2 regions of the Gordonia sp. ABKF26 genome follow, and region 1 is predicted to be linked to the other one. Evidence: riboswitches for the same ligand, from Rfam matches in the RefSeq annotation. Region 1 holds a riboswitch; the other holds the start of a gene.
The links. Region 1 has a riboswitch for S-adenosylmethionine ahead of AB4Z55_RS07290 (aminotransferase class V-fold PLP-dependent enzyme). Riboswitches for the same ligand answer to the same signal wherever they lie in the genome.
Positions count from the first base shown of each region.

Region 2: another riboswitch for S-adenosylmethionine. It lies ahead of AB4Z55_RS19050 (bifunctional o-acetylhomoserine/o-acetylserine sulfhydrylase); the one in region 1 lies ahead of AB4Z55_RS07290 (aminotransferase class V-fold PLP-dependent enzyme).

Region 1 covers NZ_JBGCVZ010000003.1:1,481,841-1,487,826, reverse strand. The annotation lists gene AB4Z55_RS07300 (inorganic diphosphatase) at 157-669, shown strand; gene AB4Z55_RS07295 (hypothetical protein) at 836-1,336, opposite strand; gene AB4Z55_RS07290 (aminotransferase class V-fold PLP-dependent enzyme) at 1,333-2,688, opposite strand; SAM riboswitch class IV at 2,707-2,820, opposite strand; gene AB4Z55_RS07285 (isochorismate synthase) at 2,928-4,004, shown strand; gene AB4Z55_RS07280 (O-succinylhomoserine sulfhydrylase) at 4,026-5,243, opposite strand; gene AB4Z55_RS07275 (rhodanese-like domain-containing protein) at 5,240-5,653, opposite strand; gene AB4Z55_RS07270 (hypothetical protein) at 5,650-5,986, opposite strand, start outside.
Region 2 covers NZ_JBGCVZ010000003.1:4,117,179-4,123,164, forward strand. The annotation lists gene AB4Z55_RS19045 (PE-PPE domain-containing protein) at 1-1,523, opposite strand, end outside; SAM riboswitch class IV at 1,793-1,913, shown strand; gene AB4Z55_RS19050 (bifunctional o-acetylhomoserine/o-acetylserine sulfhydrylase) at 1,976-3,313, shown strand; gene AB4Z55_RS19055 (homoserine O-acetyltransferase) at 3,330-4,484, shown strand; gene AB4Z55_RS19060 (Hsp70 family protein) at 4,518-5,986, opposite strand, start outside.

The DNA of each region.
Region 1 (5,986 bases):
GGGTCTCTCACGGTTCACGGTCGATGGAACGGGCCCGGATGTACGCACAACGAGGGGTACGAACATCGAGGTCGCCGGACCAACAGTATCGTTGGGACAGCGTGCGGGCGTTTCGGCCCGACGCGGCATCCCCGATCAAGACTGCCAGGAGGAACTGTGGAATTCGATGTGACCATCGAGATCCCCAAAGGTGGCCGCAACAAGTACGAGGTCGACCACGAGACGGGCAAGGTCTACCTCGACCGCTACCTGTACACCTCGATGGGCTACCCGGCCGACTACGGCTACATCGACGGCACCCTCGGTGAGGACGGCGACCCGCTCGACGCGCTGGTCCTGCTCCCCGAGTCGGTGTTCCCCGGCATCATCGTGCGGGCACGGGTCGTCGGCATGTACACGATGACCGACGAGGCCGGCGGTGACGACAAGCTCCTGTGCGTCCCGGCCAAGGACGTGCGCTGGGACCACATCAAGGACATCTCCGACGTGTCCGAGTACGAGCTGGGCCCCATCGCCCACTTCTTCGAGCACTACAAGGACCTCGAGCCCGGCAAGGAGGTCCAGCCGGGCGGGTGGGTCGGACGCGACCAGGCCGAGAAGGTCGCGCAGGAAGCGATCGACCGCCTCGCCTCGCATCCCGACGCGGCCAACGAGCCCTCGCGGGGCTGACGCTTCGCAACACACGAGAACGCCGGCAGCATCCGTCGAGATGCTGCCGGCGTTCTCGTCTGGTCACCGGAGTGGCTTCGACTCGGCGCCTCGACCTCGACGCGCTCCTTCGTCGCTTGCTCGGCCCGGCGGCTGCGCTCGGTGCCGGTACCAGCGGAGCGGACCGTCAGGCCACGCGGTGCCGCTGCTCGGCGAGAACCGGCAGGATCTGTTCGCGGATGCGCACTTCGGTGGCCGCGCCGTCGATCGGGACCAGGATCACCGCGTCGGCGACCTCGGCCGCGTAGATGTCGCGGACCAGCGTGATCAGTCCGTGGGTGGTCCCGATGTAGCGGATGGTCCCGGAGCTCGCCTCCGACGACGCGACCACCGCGTCAGCGGCCGCCGCACGCGCCGACGCGGCATCCGGCGCGACGGCCACCTCCACCTCCAGAGCGACAACGAATCTCGCTTGATCGTGGCTGCCGGCCCGGAGCAGGGAACGCGCCCGCTGCGCATCGCGAAGGGTCTCGCGTCGCACGACGATCGGAAATGTCTGTGCCAGTTCGTCTCCGGCGACGGCGACCTGAAATCCCGGCCGGCCGATGCTGATCGGGGCCGTCGGTGCGGATGTCGGTGCGGGGACCACGGTGCCGCGGTCTGCACGTGCGTCGAGTTCGATGGTCATCGTGTCACCCCTCGTTCGAGTTCGGTCGGATCGTCTGTTCGGTCAGTGCTTGCGGTCAGGGCGCGTAGCGCGTCGAGCAGCCGGTCGATGTCATCGGAGGTGGTTCCCGCGCCGAAACTCGCGCGAACCGCGCCGGCCGGATGACCGAGACGTCTGAGCAGCGGGTGGGCACAGAACCGGCCGTCGCGCACACCGATGCCGTGTTGTGTACTCAGATACTCCGCGACGACCCGCGGTGCGATGCCGTCGACGGTGAAGCCCGCGATGCCGACCCGATCGGTGGAGTCGGCGAAGATCCGCAACGGCCGCACCCCGTCGATCGCGGCCAGTCCCCCGTCGAGACGCTCGGACAGGCGCGCCTCGTGCAACCCGATCGCCTCCGGCCCGAGGTCGGCGAGTGCGCGACAGGCCCGGGCGATCGACACCGCGCCAAGCACGTTCGGCGATCCGGCCTCGTGGCGGGCGGCCCCGGTGTGCCAGGTGACCCCACCGGCACTCGGACCCAGGTCGACGTCGGCGGTCGCACCGCCGCCGGCAAGGTAGGCATCGGCGGCGTCGAACCAGTCCCGGCGGCCGATCAGGACTCCGGAGCCGAAAGGCGCGTATGCCTTGTGTCCGGAGAAGGCCAGGTAGTCGATGCCGTGACTGACGATGGACACGGGTCGGTGCGCGACGAGCTGCGCGGCGTCGACCAGGATGCGGGCCCCGTGCCGGTGGGCGATCGACGCGAGCCGGCCGATCGGCAGCACCTCGCCGGTGACGTTCGACGCCGCGGTGACCGCGAGCAGCGAGGCCGGCGCCGACGCGAGCTCGGCCTCGAGCGCGACCAGGGTGTCCTCGATGGTGTCGCAGGCCGGGACGACCCGGGCCCGGTTGCGACCGTCGCGCGGCGCGCACCACGGCAGCAAATTGGCGTGATGCTCGATGTCGAGCACCACGACGTCCCCGGGGGTGATGTGGGCGGCGAGGTTGATGGCGTCGGTGGTGTTGCGGGTGAAGACGACGGTGTCGTCGACCCGCCCGCGGACGAACTCGCGCACGGTCTCCCGAGCGGCCTCGTACCGGGCGGTCGTGACCTGCGACAGGTGGCCGGCACCGCGGTGAACACTCGCGTACTCGCCGAGCCCCTCGGCGACCGCGGCGGCCACCGAAATCAGTGCCGGCGCACTCGCCGCGTAATCGAGATTGACGTATCGCGTCGTCCCGCCGCCGGCCAACGGTACGGTCACGTCGGCGCCGACGACCGGGGCGAGACCGGGAACGGCCGGGCGCGCACGGTGGTCGAGACCGACGACGTGGGCATCGACAGACTCGTGGCCGACAGTTCTCGGTGCTGACAGGACAGCGGTCATGGCAGGAGCTCCTCTGAATTTCCGCGCTTGCCGCGTCCGGTCGGTACGCGGCCAGGTCGTCACCCGGAGCACCCCACCGCGGAGGAGGGTTGCCGACCAGCGAGCCGGGGCTTGTCACTGGCACTCATGACCTACGAACCAGAGTCGTCGATGTCGCGCAGACGTGTCAATTTTCACTCAGCGTGATCCGAAGTTAGGGCACACTTACCTGTAGCGTGTCAGGGGTGTCAGCGACTGATGTGTTCGTGTTGTCCCGCCCGCACGGCACCGTGCGGGGCCGGGGCGCCGTCCGGGGTTTCACCGATGTCGATGCGGCCTCGGCCGCGCTGCGTTCCGGCGAGATCGGCGCGCTGACCGGCGCGATCCCGTTCGATCTCGCCGACCCGGCCGCGCTGGTGGTGCCCGAGGTCTTGGACCTCGACGACGCACCGCTGGCCGGCGGACCGCCGCTGTCGCGAATCCCGCTGTCGACCACCCTGCACCCCACCGCGGATGAACACCGCGAACGGGTGGCGCATGCCGTCAAACGCATCGTCGCCGGCGACGTCGGCAAGGTGGTCCTCGCCCGCAGCGTCGACATCGTGCTCGACCGAGAGGTCGCGCCAGGCGAACTCCTCGATGCCCTCGCGGGCGGGAACGCCGGGCACAATGCATTCGGCGTCGACCTCGGCGCGGCCACCGGCTCCGGGTCGTGGTTGTTCGGTGCGAGTCCCGAAGTGCTGCTGCGGAAGTCGGGATCGGTCGTCACCTGTCACCCGTACGCGGGGTCGGCGCCCCGATCGCCGGATCCGGTCGTCGACCGCGCGGTCGCCGACGGATTGTTCTCCTCGGCCAAGGATCTCGCCGAACACGCGTTCGTCGTGGATCATCTGCGGGACCGGCTGTCGCATCTGTGCGACGACGTCGACGCGCCGTCGACCCCGCAACTGCAGTCGACCGGAGAGGTCTGGCATCTCGCCACCCCGATCCGCGCGACGCTCCGCGACCCCGCCACCACCGCACTGGATCTCGCGCTTCTGCTCGGACCAACCCCCGCGGTGTGCGGCACACCGAGTGATGTTGCGGCACAGATCATCCGAGAGGTCGAGGGGGAACGCGGCTTCTATGCGGGAGCCGTCGGCTGGTGCGACGCCGCCGGCGACGGCGAGTGGATGGTGACCATCCGGTGCCTCGAACTCGAGGCAGATCGTCGCAGCCTCCGCACGTGGGCCGGGGGCGGCATCGTCGAACACTCCGATCCCCAGGGCGAGCTCGAGGAGACCGCGTTCAAACTCCGGACGGTGTTGAACGCGTTGGGGATCGACAGCCTCGACTAGCCGCGTCCGGGCCGCGCCGGCTCAGCCCAGCGCCTGGTCCAGATCCCCGAGCAGGTCGTCGACCCCTTCGAGCCCGACCGACAGCCGCACCACCGAGTCGCTGAGGCCGATCGCCGCGCGTCCGTCGGGTCCCATCGCACGATGCGTGGTGGTCGCCGGGTGGGTGATCAGCGACTTCGAGTCACCCAGATTGTTGGAGATGTCGACGATCTGCAGGCCGTTGAGCACCTCGAAGGCGCGCTTCTTGCCGTCGATGCCGTCGTGGTCGTTGAGCTCGAAGGTCACCACGGTGCCGCCGCCCGACATCTGCGACTTCGCGAGATCGTACTGCGGATGTGATTGCAGAAACGGGTATTTCACCCACCGCACGCGCGGGTCGGCCTCGAGGAACTCGGCGATCCGGAGCGCGGAGGACACCGAGGCGTCGACGCGTAGGCGCAGTGTCTCCAGACCCTTCACCAGCGTCCAGGCGTTGAACGGACTCAGCGCGGGACCGGTGTGGCGCATCAACTGCTGGACCGGCCCGTCGATGTACTCCTTGGCGCCGAGCACGGCGCCGCCCATGACGCGGCCCTGTCCGTCGATGTGTTTGGTGCCCGAGTACACGATGACGTCGGCGCCAAGATCGAGACCACGCTGCAGCAACGGCGTGGCGAAGACGTTGTCCAGCACCACCTGTGCGCCCGCGGCGTGCGCGAGTTCGGAGACCTTCACGACGTCGACGAGGCTCTGCATCGGGTTCGACGGCGTCTCGAAGAACACGGCGTCGGTGGGCTTGGACAGCGCCCGCTCCCACTGTTCGAGGTCTTCACCGTCGACGAATTCGGTCTCCACACCCCACCGCGGCAGGATCTCGTTGCACACGACGAAGCAGGAACCGAACAGGCTGCGTGCGGCGACGAGCCGGTCACCGGCCTTGAGCAGCGCCCCGAGTGCGACGAACACCGCGGCCATACCGCTCGCGGTCGCGAAACACGCTTCCGCACCCTCGAGTTGACGCAGACGCTCCTGGAACATCTCGACGGTCGGATTGCCGTAGCGCGAGTAGACGAATCGCTGGTCCTCCCCGGTGAAGGCACGTTCAGCCGCCTCGGCGGAGTCGTAGACGTAACCGCTCGTGAGGTAGAGGCCCTCAGAGGTCTCGTGGAATCCGGAGCGCGACAATCCACCGCGTACCGCGATGGTGTCGGCCGACAACCCTTCGGGCAGCGGGCGACCCACGGGCAGATCAGGACTCACGATTGCCTCCACGGCAGGTTCTCGGCACGCCAGCCCGACGCGCCGCGATGGTCGTTCTCGTCGAGGGCACCCTCGAAACCGTCGACGATGTTGTAGGCCTTGCCGATTCCGTCGGCGGTCGCGGCTTGCGCAGCGCCGATCGACCGATGTCCGGAGCGGCAGATGAAGATGACCTCTTGGTCGTCGGACACGCCCGAATCGCGCAGCTGTGCGACGAAGTCGTCGTTACGACGCCCCTCGGGAAAGGTGGTCCACTCGGCGAAGATCGTGCGCTTACCCAGGATCTCGAGGTCGGGCACGCCGACGAACGACCATTCGGCTTGCGTCCGACAGTCCACCAGCACCGCGTTTGGATTGCTCTCGAGCTTCTCCCACGCCTCACGGGGGGTCAGGTCACCGGCATAGGTCATGAGGAACACACCTTCCATTCGCCGTTCTCGCGCACCACGATCGTGTCGACGACGTTCACGTCGTCGGGTGTCTTGTCATAGTGCCAATGAACCTTCGCGGTCGCCCGGTCACCGTCGACGACCAACTCCGTGATCTCCGGGATCTCGATGTGACCGTTGCGGGTCAGGGTTTCCCGGTTGTCCTGCACGAACCGCTCTTCGGAGATGAAATCGGCCGCCTCGACGTCGGCGGCGCAGGTGTTCGCCCGGTACTCGGCATAATTCGGGCCGTTCCGCGCGGTGTAGACGTCGTTGATCGCGTACTGGACCTGGGCCGAGTCGCCGGCCCGGTCC
Region 2 (5,986 bases), 2.6 Mb from region 1:
GCGTCGTCGGTGCCGGCGGGTCCCCCGGGAGTGTCGGCGGTCGGGTCGCCCGGGGCCGGTGACGGCACCACCGGGTCGTCGGATCCGGTGGCCGGTTCGACCCGAACCGGTTCGATGGCGTCACCGGTTGCGGTCGCGAGCCTCGTGAACGTCGACGACCGCAGACTCGACGCATCCGCCGCGAGAACCGTGACGGTGCCGGCCTGTGGCGCCACCGGTCCGACGATCGTTCCCGCCCAGTACCGCACGAAGTTCACCGGGAGCAGGACGATGCTGCGGAGGCTCGCGGCAAGGGCGGTGGCTCCGTCGACGAATCTCGCCGGCGACAGCGTCAGGATCCCCTGCAGGATGTCCTCGAAGACGAACAGATCCGGCAGATAGGCGCCATATCCGAGCTTCGGCAGCGGTGGCAGGAGGTCCTGCACGAGCCGGATCACCGGCTGCAGGTTCGCGAGTTCGATGCCGTACGGCAGGTCGATCGTCGGACGACCGGACAAGAAGTCCCCGATGTCACCGGAAAACCCCAGATCGCGCGCCCACCCCTGAACGAGTTCGGCGAATGCGGAATCGGCGGTGACCACGCACACCGCGGTCCCCGGATCGCAGCGAACGGTCCGCCCGTCGTTCCACGTCGATGTGCGCGGATCCCGATACATCTGGAACGGATAGAGGTTGTGCTTGGTGAAGTAGCCGAGCAGGCCGTCGATCGCGCCGATCGGGTCGTGGATCGGATCCGGCAGGTCACAGATGGGATCGCCATCGATGCAGACCGACACCACCCGACCCTCGAGGTCTCCGAACCCGCCGTCGGTCTCGGACGCACCTCGTGCCCCTGCCATCGTCAGACCCGGGATGATCCCGATCAACGACAACTCGATACCGCGGCCGGTCTTGTCGCCGGAGCGGCGGGGATCCGCGTACAGCTCGCCGGAGATGTTCCCCGTCACGATGTCCACCAGAACCGGATTGCCCTGCTCGTCGAGCATGACGTCGCCGTTCTCGTCGGTCGCGACGACCTGCTCGACGTTGCGACCGTTCCCGATGTCGGCGAGTACGTCACCGGCGACGCGGGCACCCTGCGAATAGCCTGCGACCACGATGTCGGCGCCTGCCCCGCATCGTTGCTGATAGCCGGCGATCGCCGATGCCGTCGCACTCCTGCCCTGTCCGGTGCTGTCGTCGTATCCGGCGGCACCGAGCGGCCAGAGCGTGGTCGGGTAGTCGACGTGGATCACGTCCTTGGGCGCGGCGAGATAGGGACTCCCCGGGTCGTCCTCGATGACCACCTCGCCGTTCTCCACCGTCGGCACCTTGCCGGTGTAGCGCTGCTTCACACCGACGAGATGGGCGCTCTCCGGGTCGTTGGTCCCGGCCACGATGATGACCGCGCCCGAGTCGCTGCATTCGGCGGCCGTCGCGGGAGGGGCCCCGGACAGGCTGAGAGCTGCCGCGACCGCCAGGGCAGTCAGAGCGGCGATCGTGAGCGAGGTCCGTCGGGTTCGGAGACGAGCGATCGCGGCCATGGGGCGCTCCTGTGCGAACCCGGACCACCCGATCGGAATCCTCCGACGCAGCCGGGGCTGGTCCGAACGCTAGATCTGCGACGGTGAAACCGACAGCACGCTGAGGGACGCTAACGACCGTGACCAGGCACTATGCATCTGACCACACATGATTTCACTCGGTCGGAGGACAGCTCATGCCACCTTCGGACCGCGCTTGGAAAGTGTTGGACGCGGCCTGACCGGGACGGTTCTCCGGCACTCACATCCGTGTTATATCCTTGTCGCCAGGTCATGAGCATCAGCGTCAAGCCCCGGCTGGCTGATCGGCAACCCTCCATCCGCGGTGGGGTGCTCCGGGTGATGACCGGGTTGTGGGATCGCAGCGACGATCCCCGGCAAGCGCGGGTCCGAAGGTCGGACCCCACCAGGGTCGAGTTGGCCCTGCCGACCGTAGAAAGTGATCAATCGCCATGTCTGATGCCCCTGACGGCACTTCCGCCGACGGCACCTCCCCAGTGGACAACTGGAGCTTCGAGACCAAGCAGATCCACGCCGGACAGGCCGCCGATGCGGTGACGAACGCGCGGGCGCTGCCGATCTACCAGACGACGTCGTACGTCTTCAACGACACACAGCACGCCGCGAACCTCTTCGGGCTCGCCGAGCCGGGCAACATCTACACCCGCATCATGAATCCGACCCAGGATGCCGTCGAGCAGCGGATCGCCGCACTCGAGGGTGGCGTCGCCGCGCTGCTCGTGGCATCGGGCCAGGCCGCGGAGACCTACGCGATCCTCAACATCGTCGAGACCGGCGGCCACGTGGTGTCGAGCCCGCGCCTGTACGGCGGCACCTTCAATCTCTTCCATTACACGCTGCCGAAGCTGGGCGTCGAGGTCACGTTCGTCGACGATCCCGAGGACCCGGCGTCGTGGCAGGCCGCGGTCAGGGACAACACCCGCGCGTTCTTCGGTGAGTCGATCTCCAACCCCAACAACGAGATCCTGGACATCCCCGGCATCTCGGAGGTCGCCCACCGCAACGGCGTACCGCTGATCATCGACAACACGGTCGCCACGCCGTACCTGATCAATCCGCTGGCCCACGGGGCCGACATCGTCGTGCATTCGGCCACCAAGTACATCGGCGGCCACGGCACGGCGATCGGCGGCGTCATCGTCGACGGCGGGACCTTCGACTGGCGTGTCCAGCGCGACGGGAAAGACCTGTTCCCCGGTTTCACCACCCCGGACCCCAGCTACCACGGCGCGGTCTTCGCCGACCTCGGGGCGCCCGCGTTCGCACTCAAGGCCCGCGTGCAGTGGCTGCGTGACACGGGTGCGGCCATCGCACCGTTCAACGCGTTCCTCCTCGCGCAGGGCCTGGAGACCCTGAGCCTGCGCATCGAGCGCCATGTCGCCAACGCGCAGAAGGTCGCCGCCTTCCTCGAGGGACACGGCCAGGTCGAGTCGGTGGCGTACGCCGGCCTGGAGTCCTCCCCCTGGTACAAGCGCGGCCAGGAACTGGCCCCCAAGGGTCAGGGCGCGATCATCGCCTTCGAGATCACCGGCGGCGTGGACGCCGGCAAGAGGTTCGTCGACGCGCTCAGCCTGCACAGCCACGTCGCCAACATCGGCGACGTGCGCTCGCTGGTGATCCACCCGGCCTCGACCACGCACAGTCAGTTGACCCCCGAGGAGCAACTCGCCGCGGGCGTGACCCCCGGACTGGTCCGACTGGCCGTGGGCATCGAGGGAATCGACGACATCCTGGCCGACCTCGAACAGGGATTCGCGGCGGCCAAGTGAAACAGGTGAGGCAGCTTTGTCGGTGAGTATCGACCTGAACGCGACAGCGTCTGATCAGCCCGATTGGGAGTCTCTCCCGGACGGGGAACTCGTCGGCATCCCGATCGGATCGCTGCCTCTCGACAGCGGAGCACGGATCGACGACGTCACCCTGGCGTTCCAGCGCTGGGGGACGTTGTCGCCGTCCCGCGACAACGTGATCCTCACTCTCCATGCGCTGACGGGTGACTCGCATGTCACCGGACCCGCCGACGCCGATCACGACTCGGCCGGATGGTGGGACGGGTTGATCGGGCCCGGGCAGGCCATCGACACCGACGAGTGGTGCGTCATCTCCGCCAACGTCCTCGGGGGATGCAAGGGGTCCACCGGCCCGGGTTCCATCGCCCCCGACGGCCGTCCGTGGGGTTCTCGTTTCCCGCAGATCACCGTACTCGACCAGGTACGCGCCGAGGTGGCATTGCTCGATCGCCTCGGAATCACCAGCGTCGGTGCGGTTCTCGGCGGGTCGATGGGTGGTGCGCGCGCCCTCGAGTGGGTCATCGAGTACCCCGACCGGGTGCGCAGTGCACTCGTCCTCGCCGTCGGCGCCCGCGCGACCGCGGACCAGATCGGTATCCAGTCCGCTCAGATCGCCGCGATCAAGGCCGACCCGGACTGGCGCGGTGGCGACTATCACGGCACTGGACGAACCCCGTTGCAGGGCATGGGAATCGCTCGTCGAATCGCCCATCTCATGTATCGCAGCGAGCCCGAGCTCGACAGCCGATTCGCGAACGACGCCCAGGGCGACGAGAATCCGCTGACCGGCGGGCGCTACGCGGTGCAGAGCTACCTCGACCATCAGGCGTCGAAGCTGATGTCGCGCTTCGACCCGGCGAGCTACGTCGTCCTCACCGAGGTCCTCAACCATCACGATGTCGGTCGCGGTCGCGGCGGAGTAGCCAAGGCGCTCAACGCATGCACCGTTCCGGTGATCGTCGGGGGAATCGACTCCGACCGCCTCTACCCGATCCGGCTCCAGGTCGAACTCGCCGAGGAGCTGGGCAACTGCGTCGGCGGCCTCCAGGTCGTCCACTCCGACACCGGTCACGACGGCTTCCTGACCGAGTTCGACGCCATCAGCGATCTGCTCAAGCGCACAGTCGAACTCGCGCGACGCGACGCCTGAGGGCGTCCCGATCCGGCCGTCGGCGACCTCTCGTCAGCGCGGCGCGGGAACCGTGGGCACCGGACTGCTGGGCTGAGGCGACGGCGGGATCTGCGGTGCCGACTCCCCGCCCCGATCAGCGGGCTGCCCTGAGTCGGGCACCGACGGCGCCTGGGTCGCCCCCTGGGCGCGCGTGCTGCTCGGCCGTGCCGAACCGGTGCGCGGAGACTCCGGCGTCGGCGTCGTATACGTCGGAGGCGGAGGCGTGGGCGCGGCGCTCGGCGGGAGGAAACCCGGCGGCAACAGTTCCGGCGGGATCGTCGGCGTCGATCCGGGCGGGAACGGCAACTCCGGCCACGGGAACGGCGACAGCGTGCGGGTGCTGGTGCTCGTCGACGGGCGGGTCGGCGGCAACTCCGTGGTCGCCCAGGCCGGCGGATCGTTCCAGCCGGTCTGCGGCATGGGCTGTTGGGTCGGGACAGGGGCCACGACGGTCGGCTCGACGGGCTCATCCGGAATCCGGGTGATCGGCTGCGAGGGGGGTCTCGGGGCGACCGGCGGGTCGCTGTCACTGGTCGCCGCGGCCGGTGGCACGCTGCTGCTGACCGAGGGCTGCGGATCAACGGCCGGACGATCCGCGAATGACGAGCTCACCGCGTAGATCGTCATGAGCGTGGCGGCGATGACGGCTCCGGCGACCGCGATGGGTGTCGCGGAGAGCCACTCACGTTGCGGTTTGCCGCCGATGAACGCCAGACGCGCTGCGCCCGAATAACTCTGGAGCGCAAGCAGGGCTGCGCCGGTGGCCACGACCAGTTCCGGAGCGGTCGGACCGACAACTTCCAGATCATGCCCAGATGCGATCGTGCGCACCGCGGGAAGGTTGGCGAGGCCGCCGATGAAGATCACTGCGTCCGGCCGTACGCCGCGCGATCGTGCGGCGTCGATGTACCGGGTGAACACCTCTCTCGCGTCCCGGATCATCGGCTCGATCGCCTGCTCGACATGCGCCGCCGACAGCGTCACGCGCCCCGCGCCCGCCGAGACCGCCACCACGGACTCGGCCGCGGACGAAGTCCCGCCGTAGGAGATCTCTTCCTTCGCGGTCCGGCAGGCGCTGCGCAACTCGCTGCGATCGGCCCGGGTGCGGCCGGCTTCACCGAGGGCCGGGTTGTCCGCGGTCAGCTGGTCGACGATGGATCGGTCCAGGCGACGGCCGCTCAGAACCGTCGAGTGTTCGGGATTGCCGATCCGGCCCTCGCGGGGGTCGACGGTGTAGAGAGACATACCGGTGTCGCCGCAGTCGACGACGACCGCGGCGGTGAAGCGGTCGACCTCCCCGGTGTCGGCGAGGTAGGCCAGAACGGCCTCGTCCTCGCCGGCGAGGCGGACCTGGCGGCGGGGGCCGCTGCCCCTCGAACGCAGTTGTCGGCGCTGACTGCCCGTGCGTGCGGCCACCCCGATGGGTCCCACCCTCGTCGCGGACTCGCGGGCTGCGGACAGCATCACGTCGATGCCGGCGT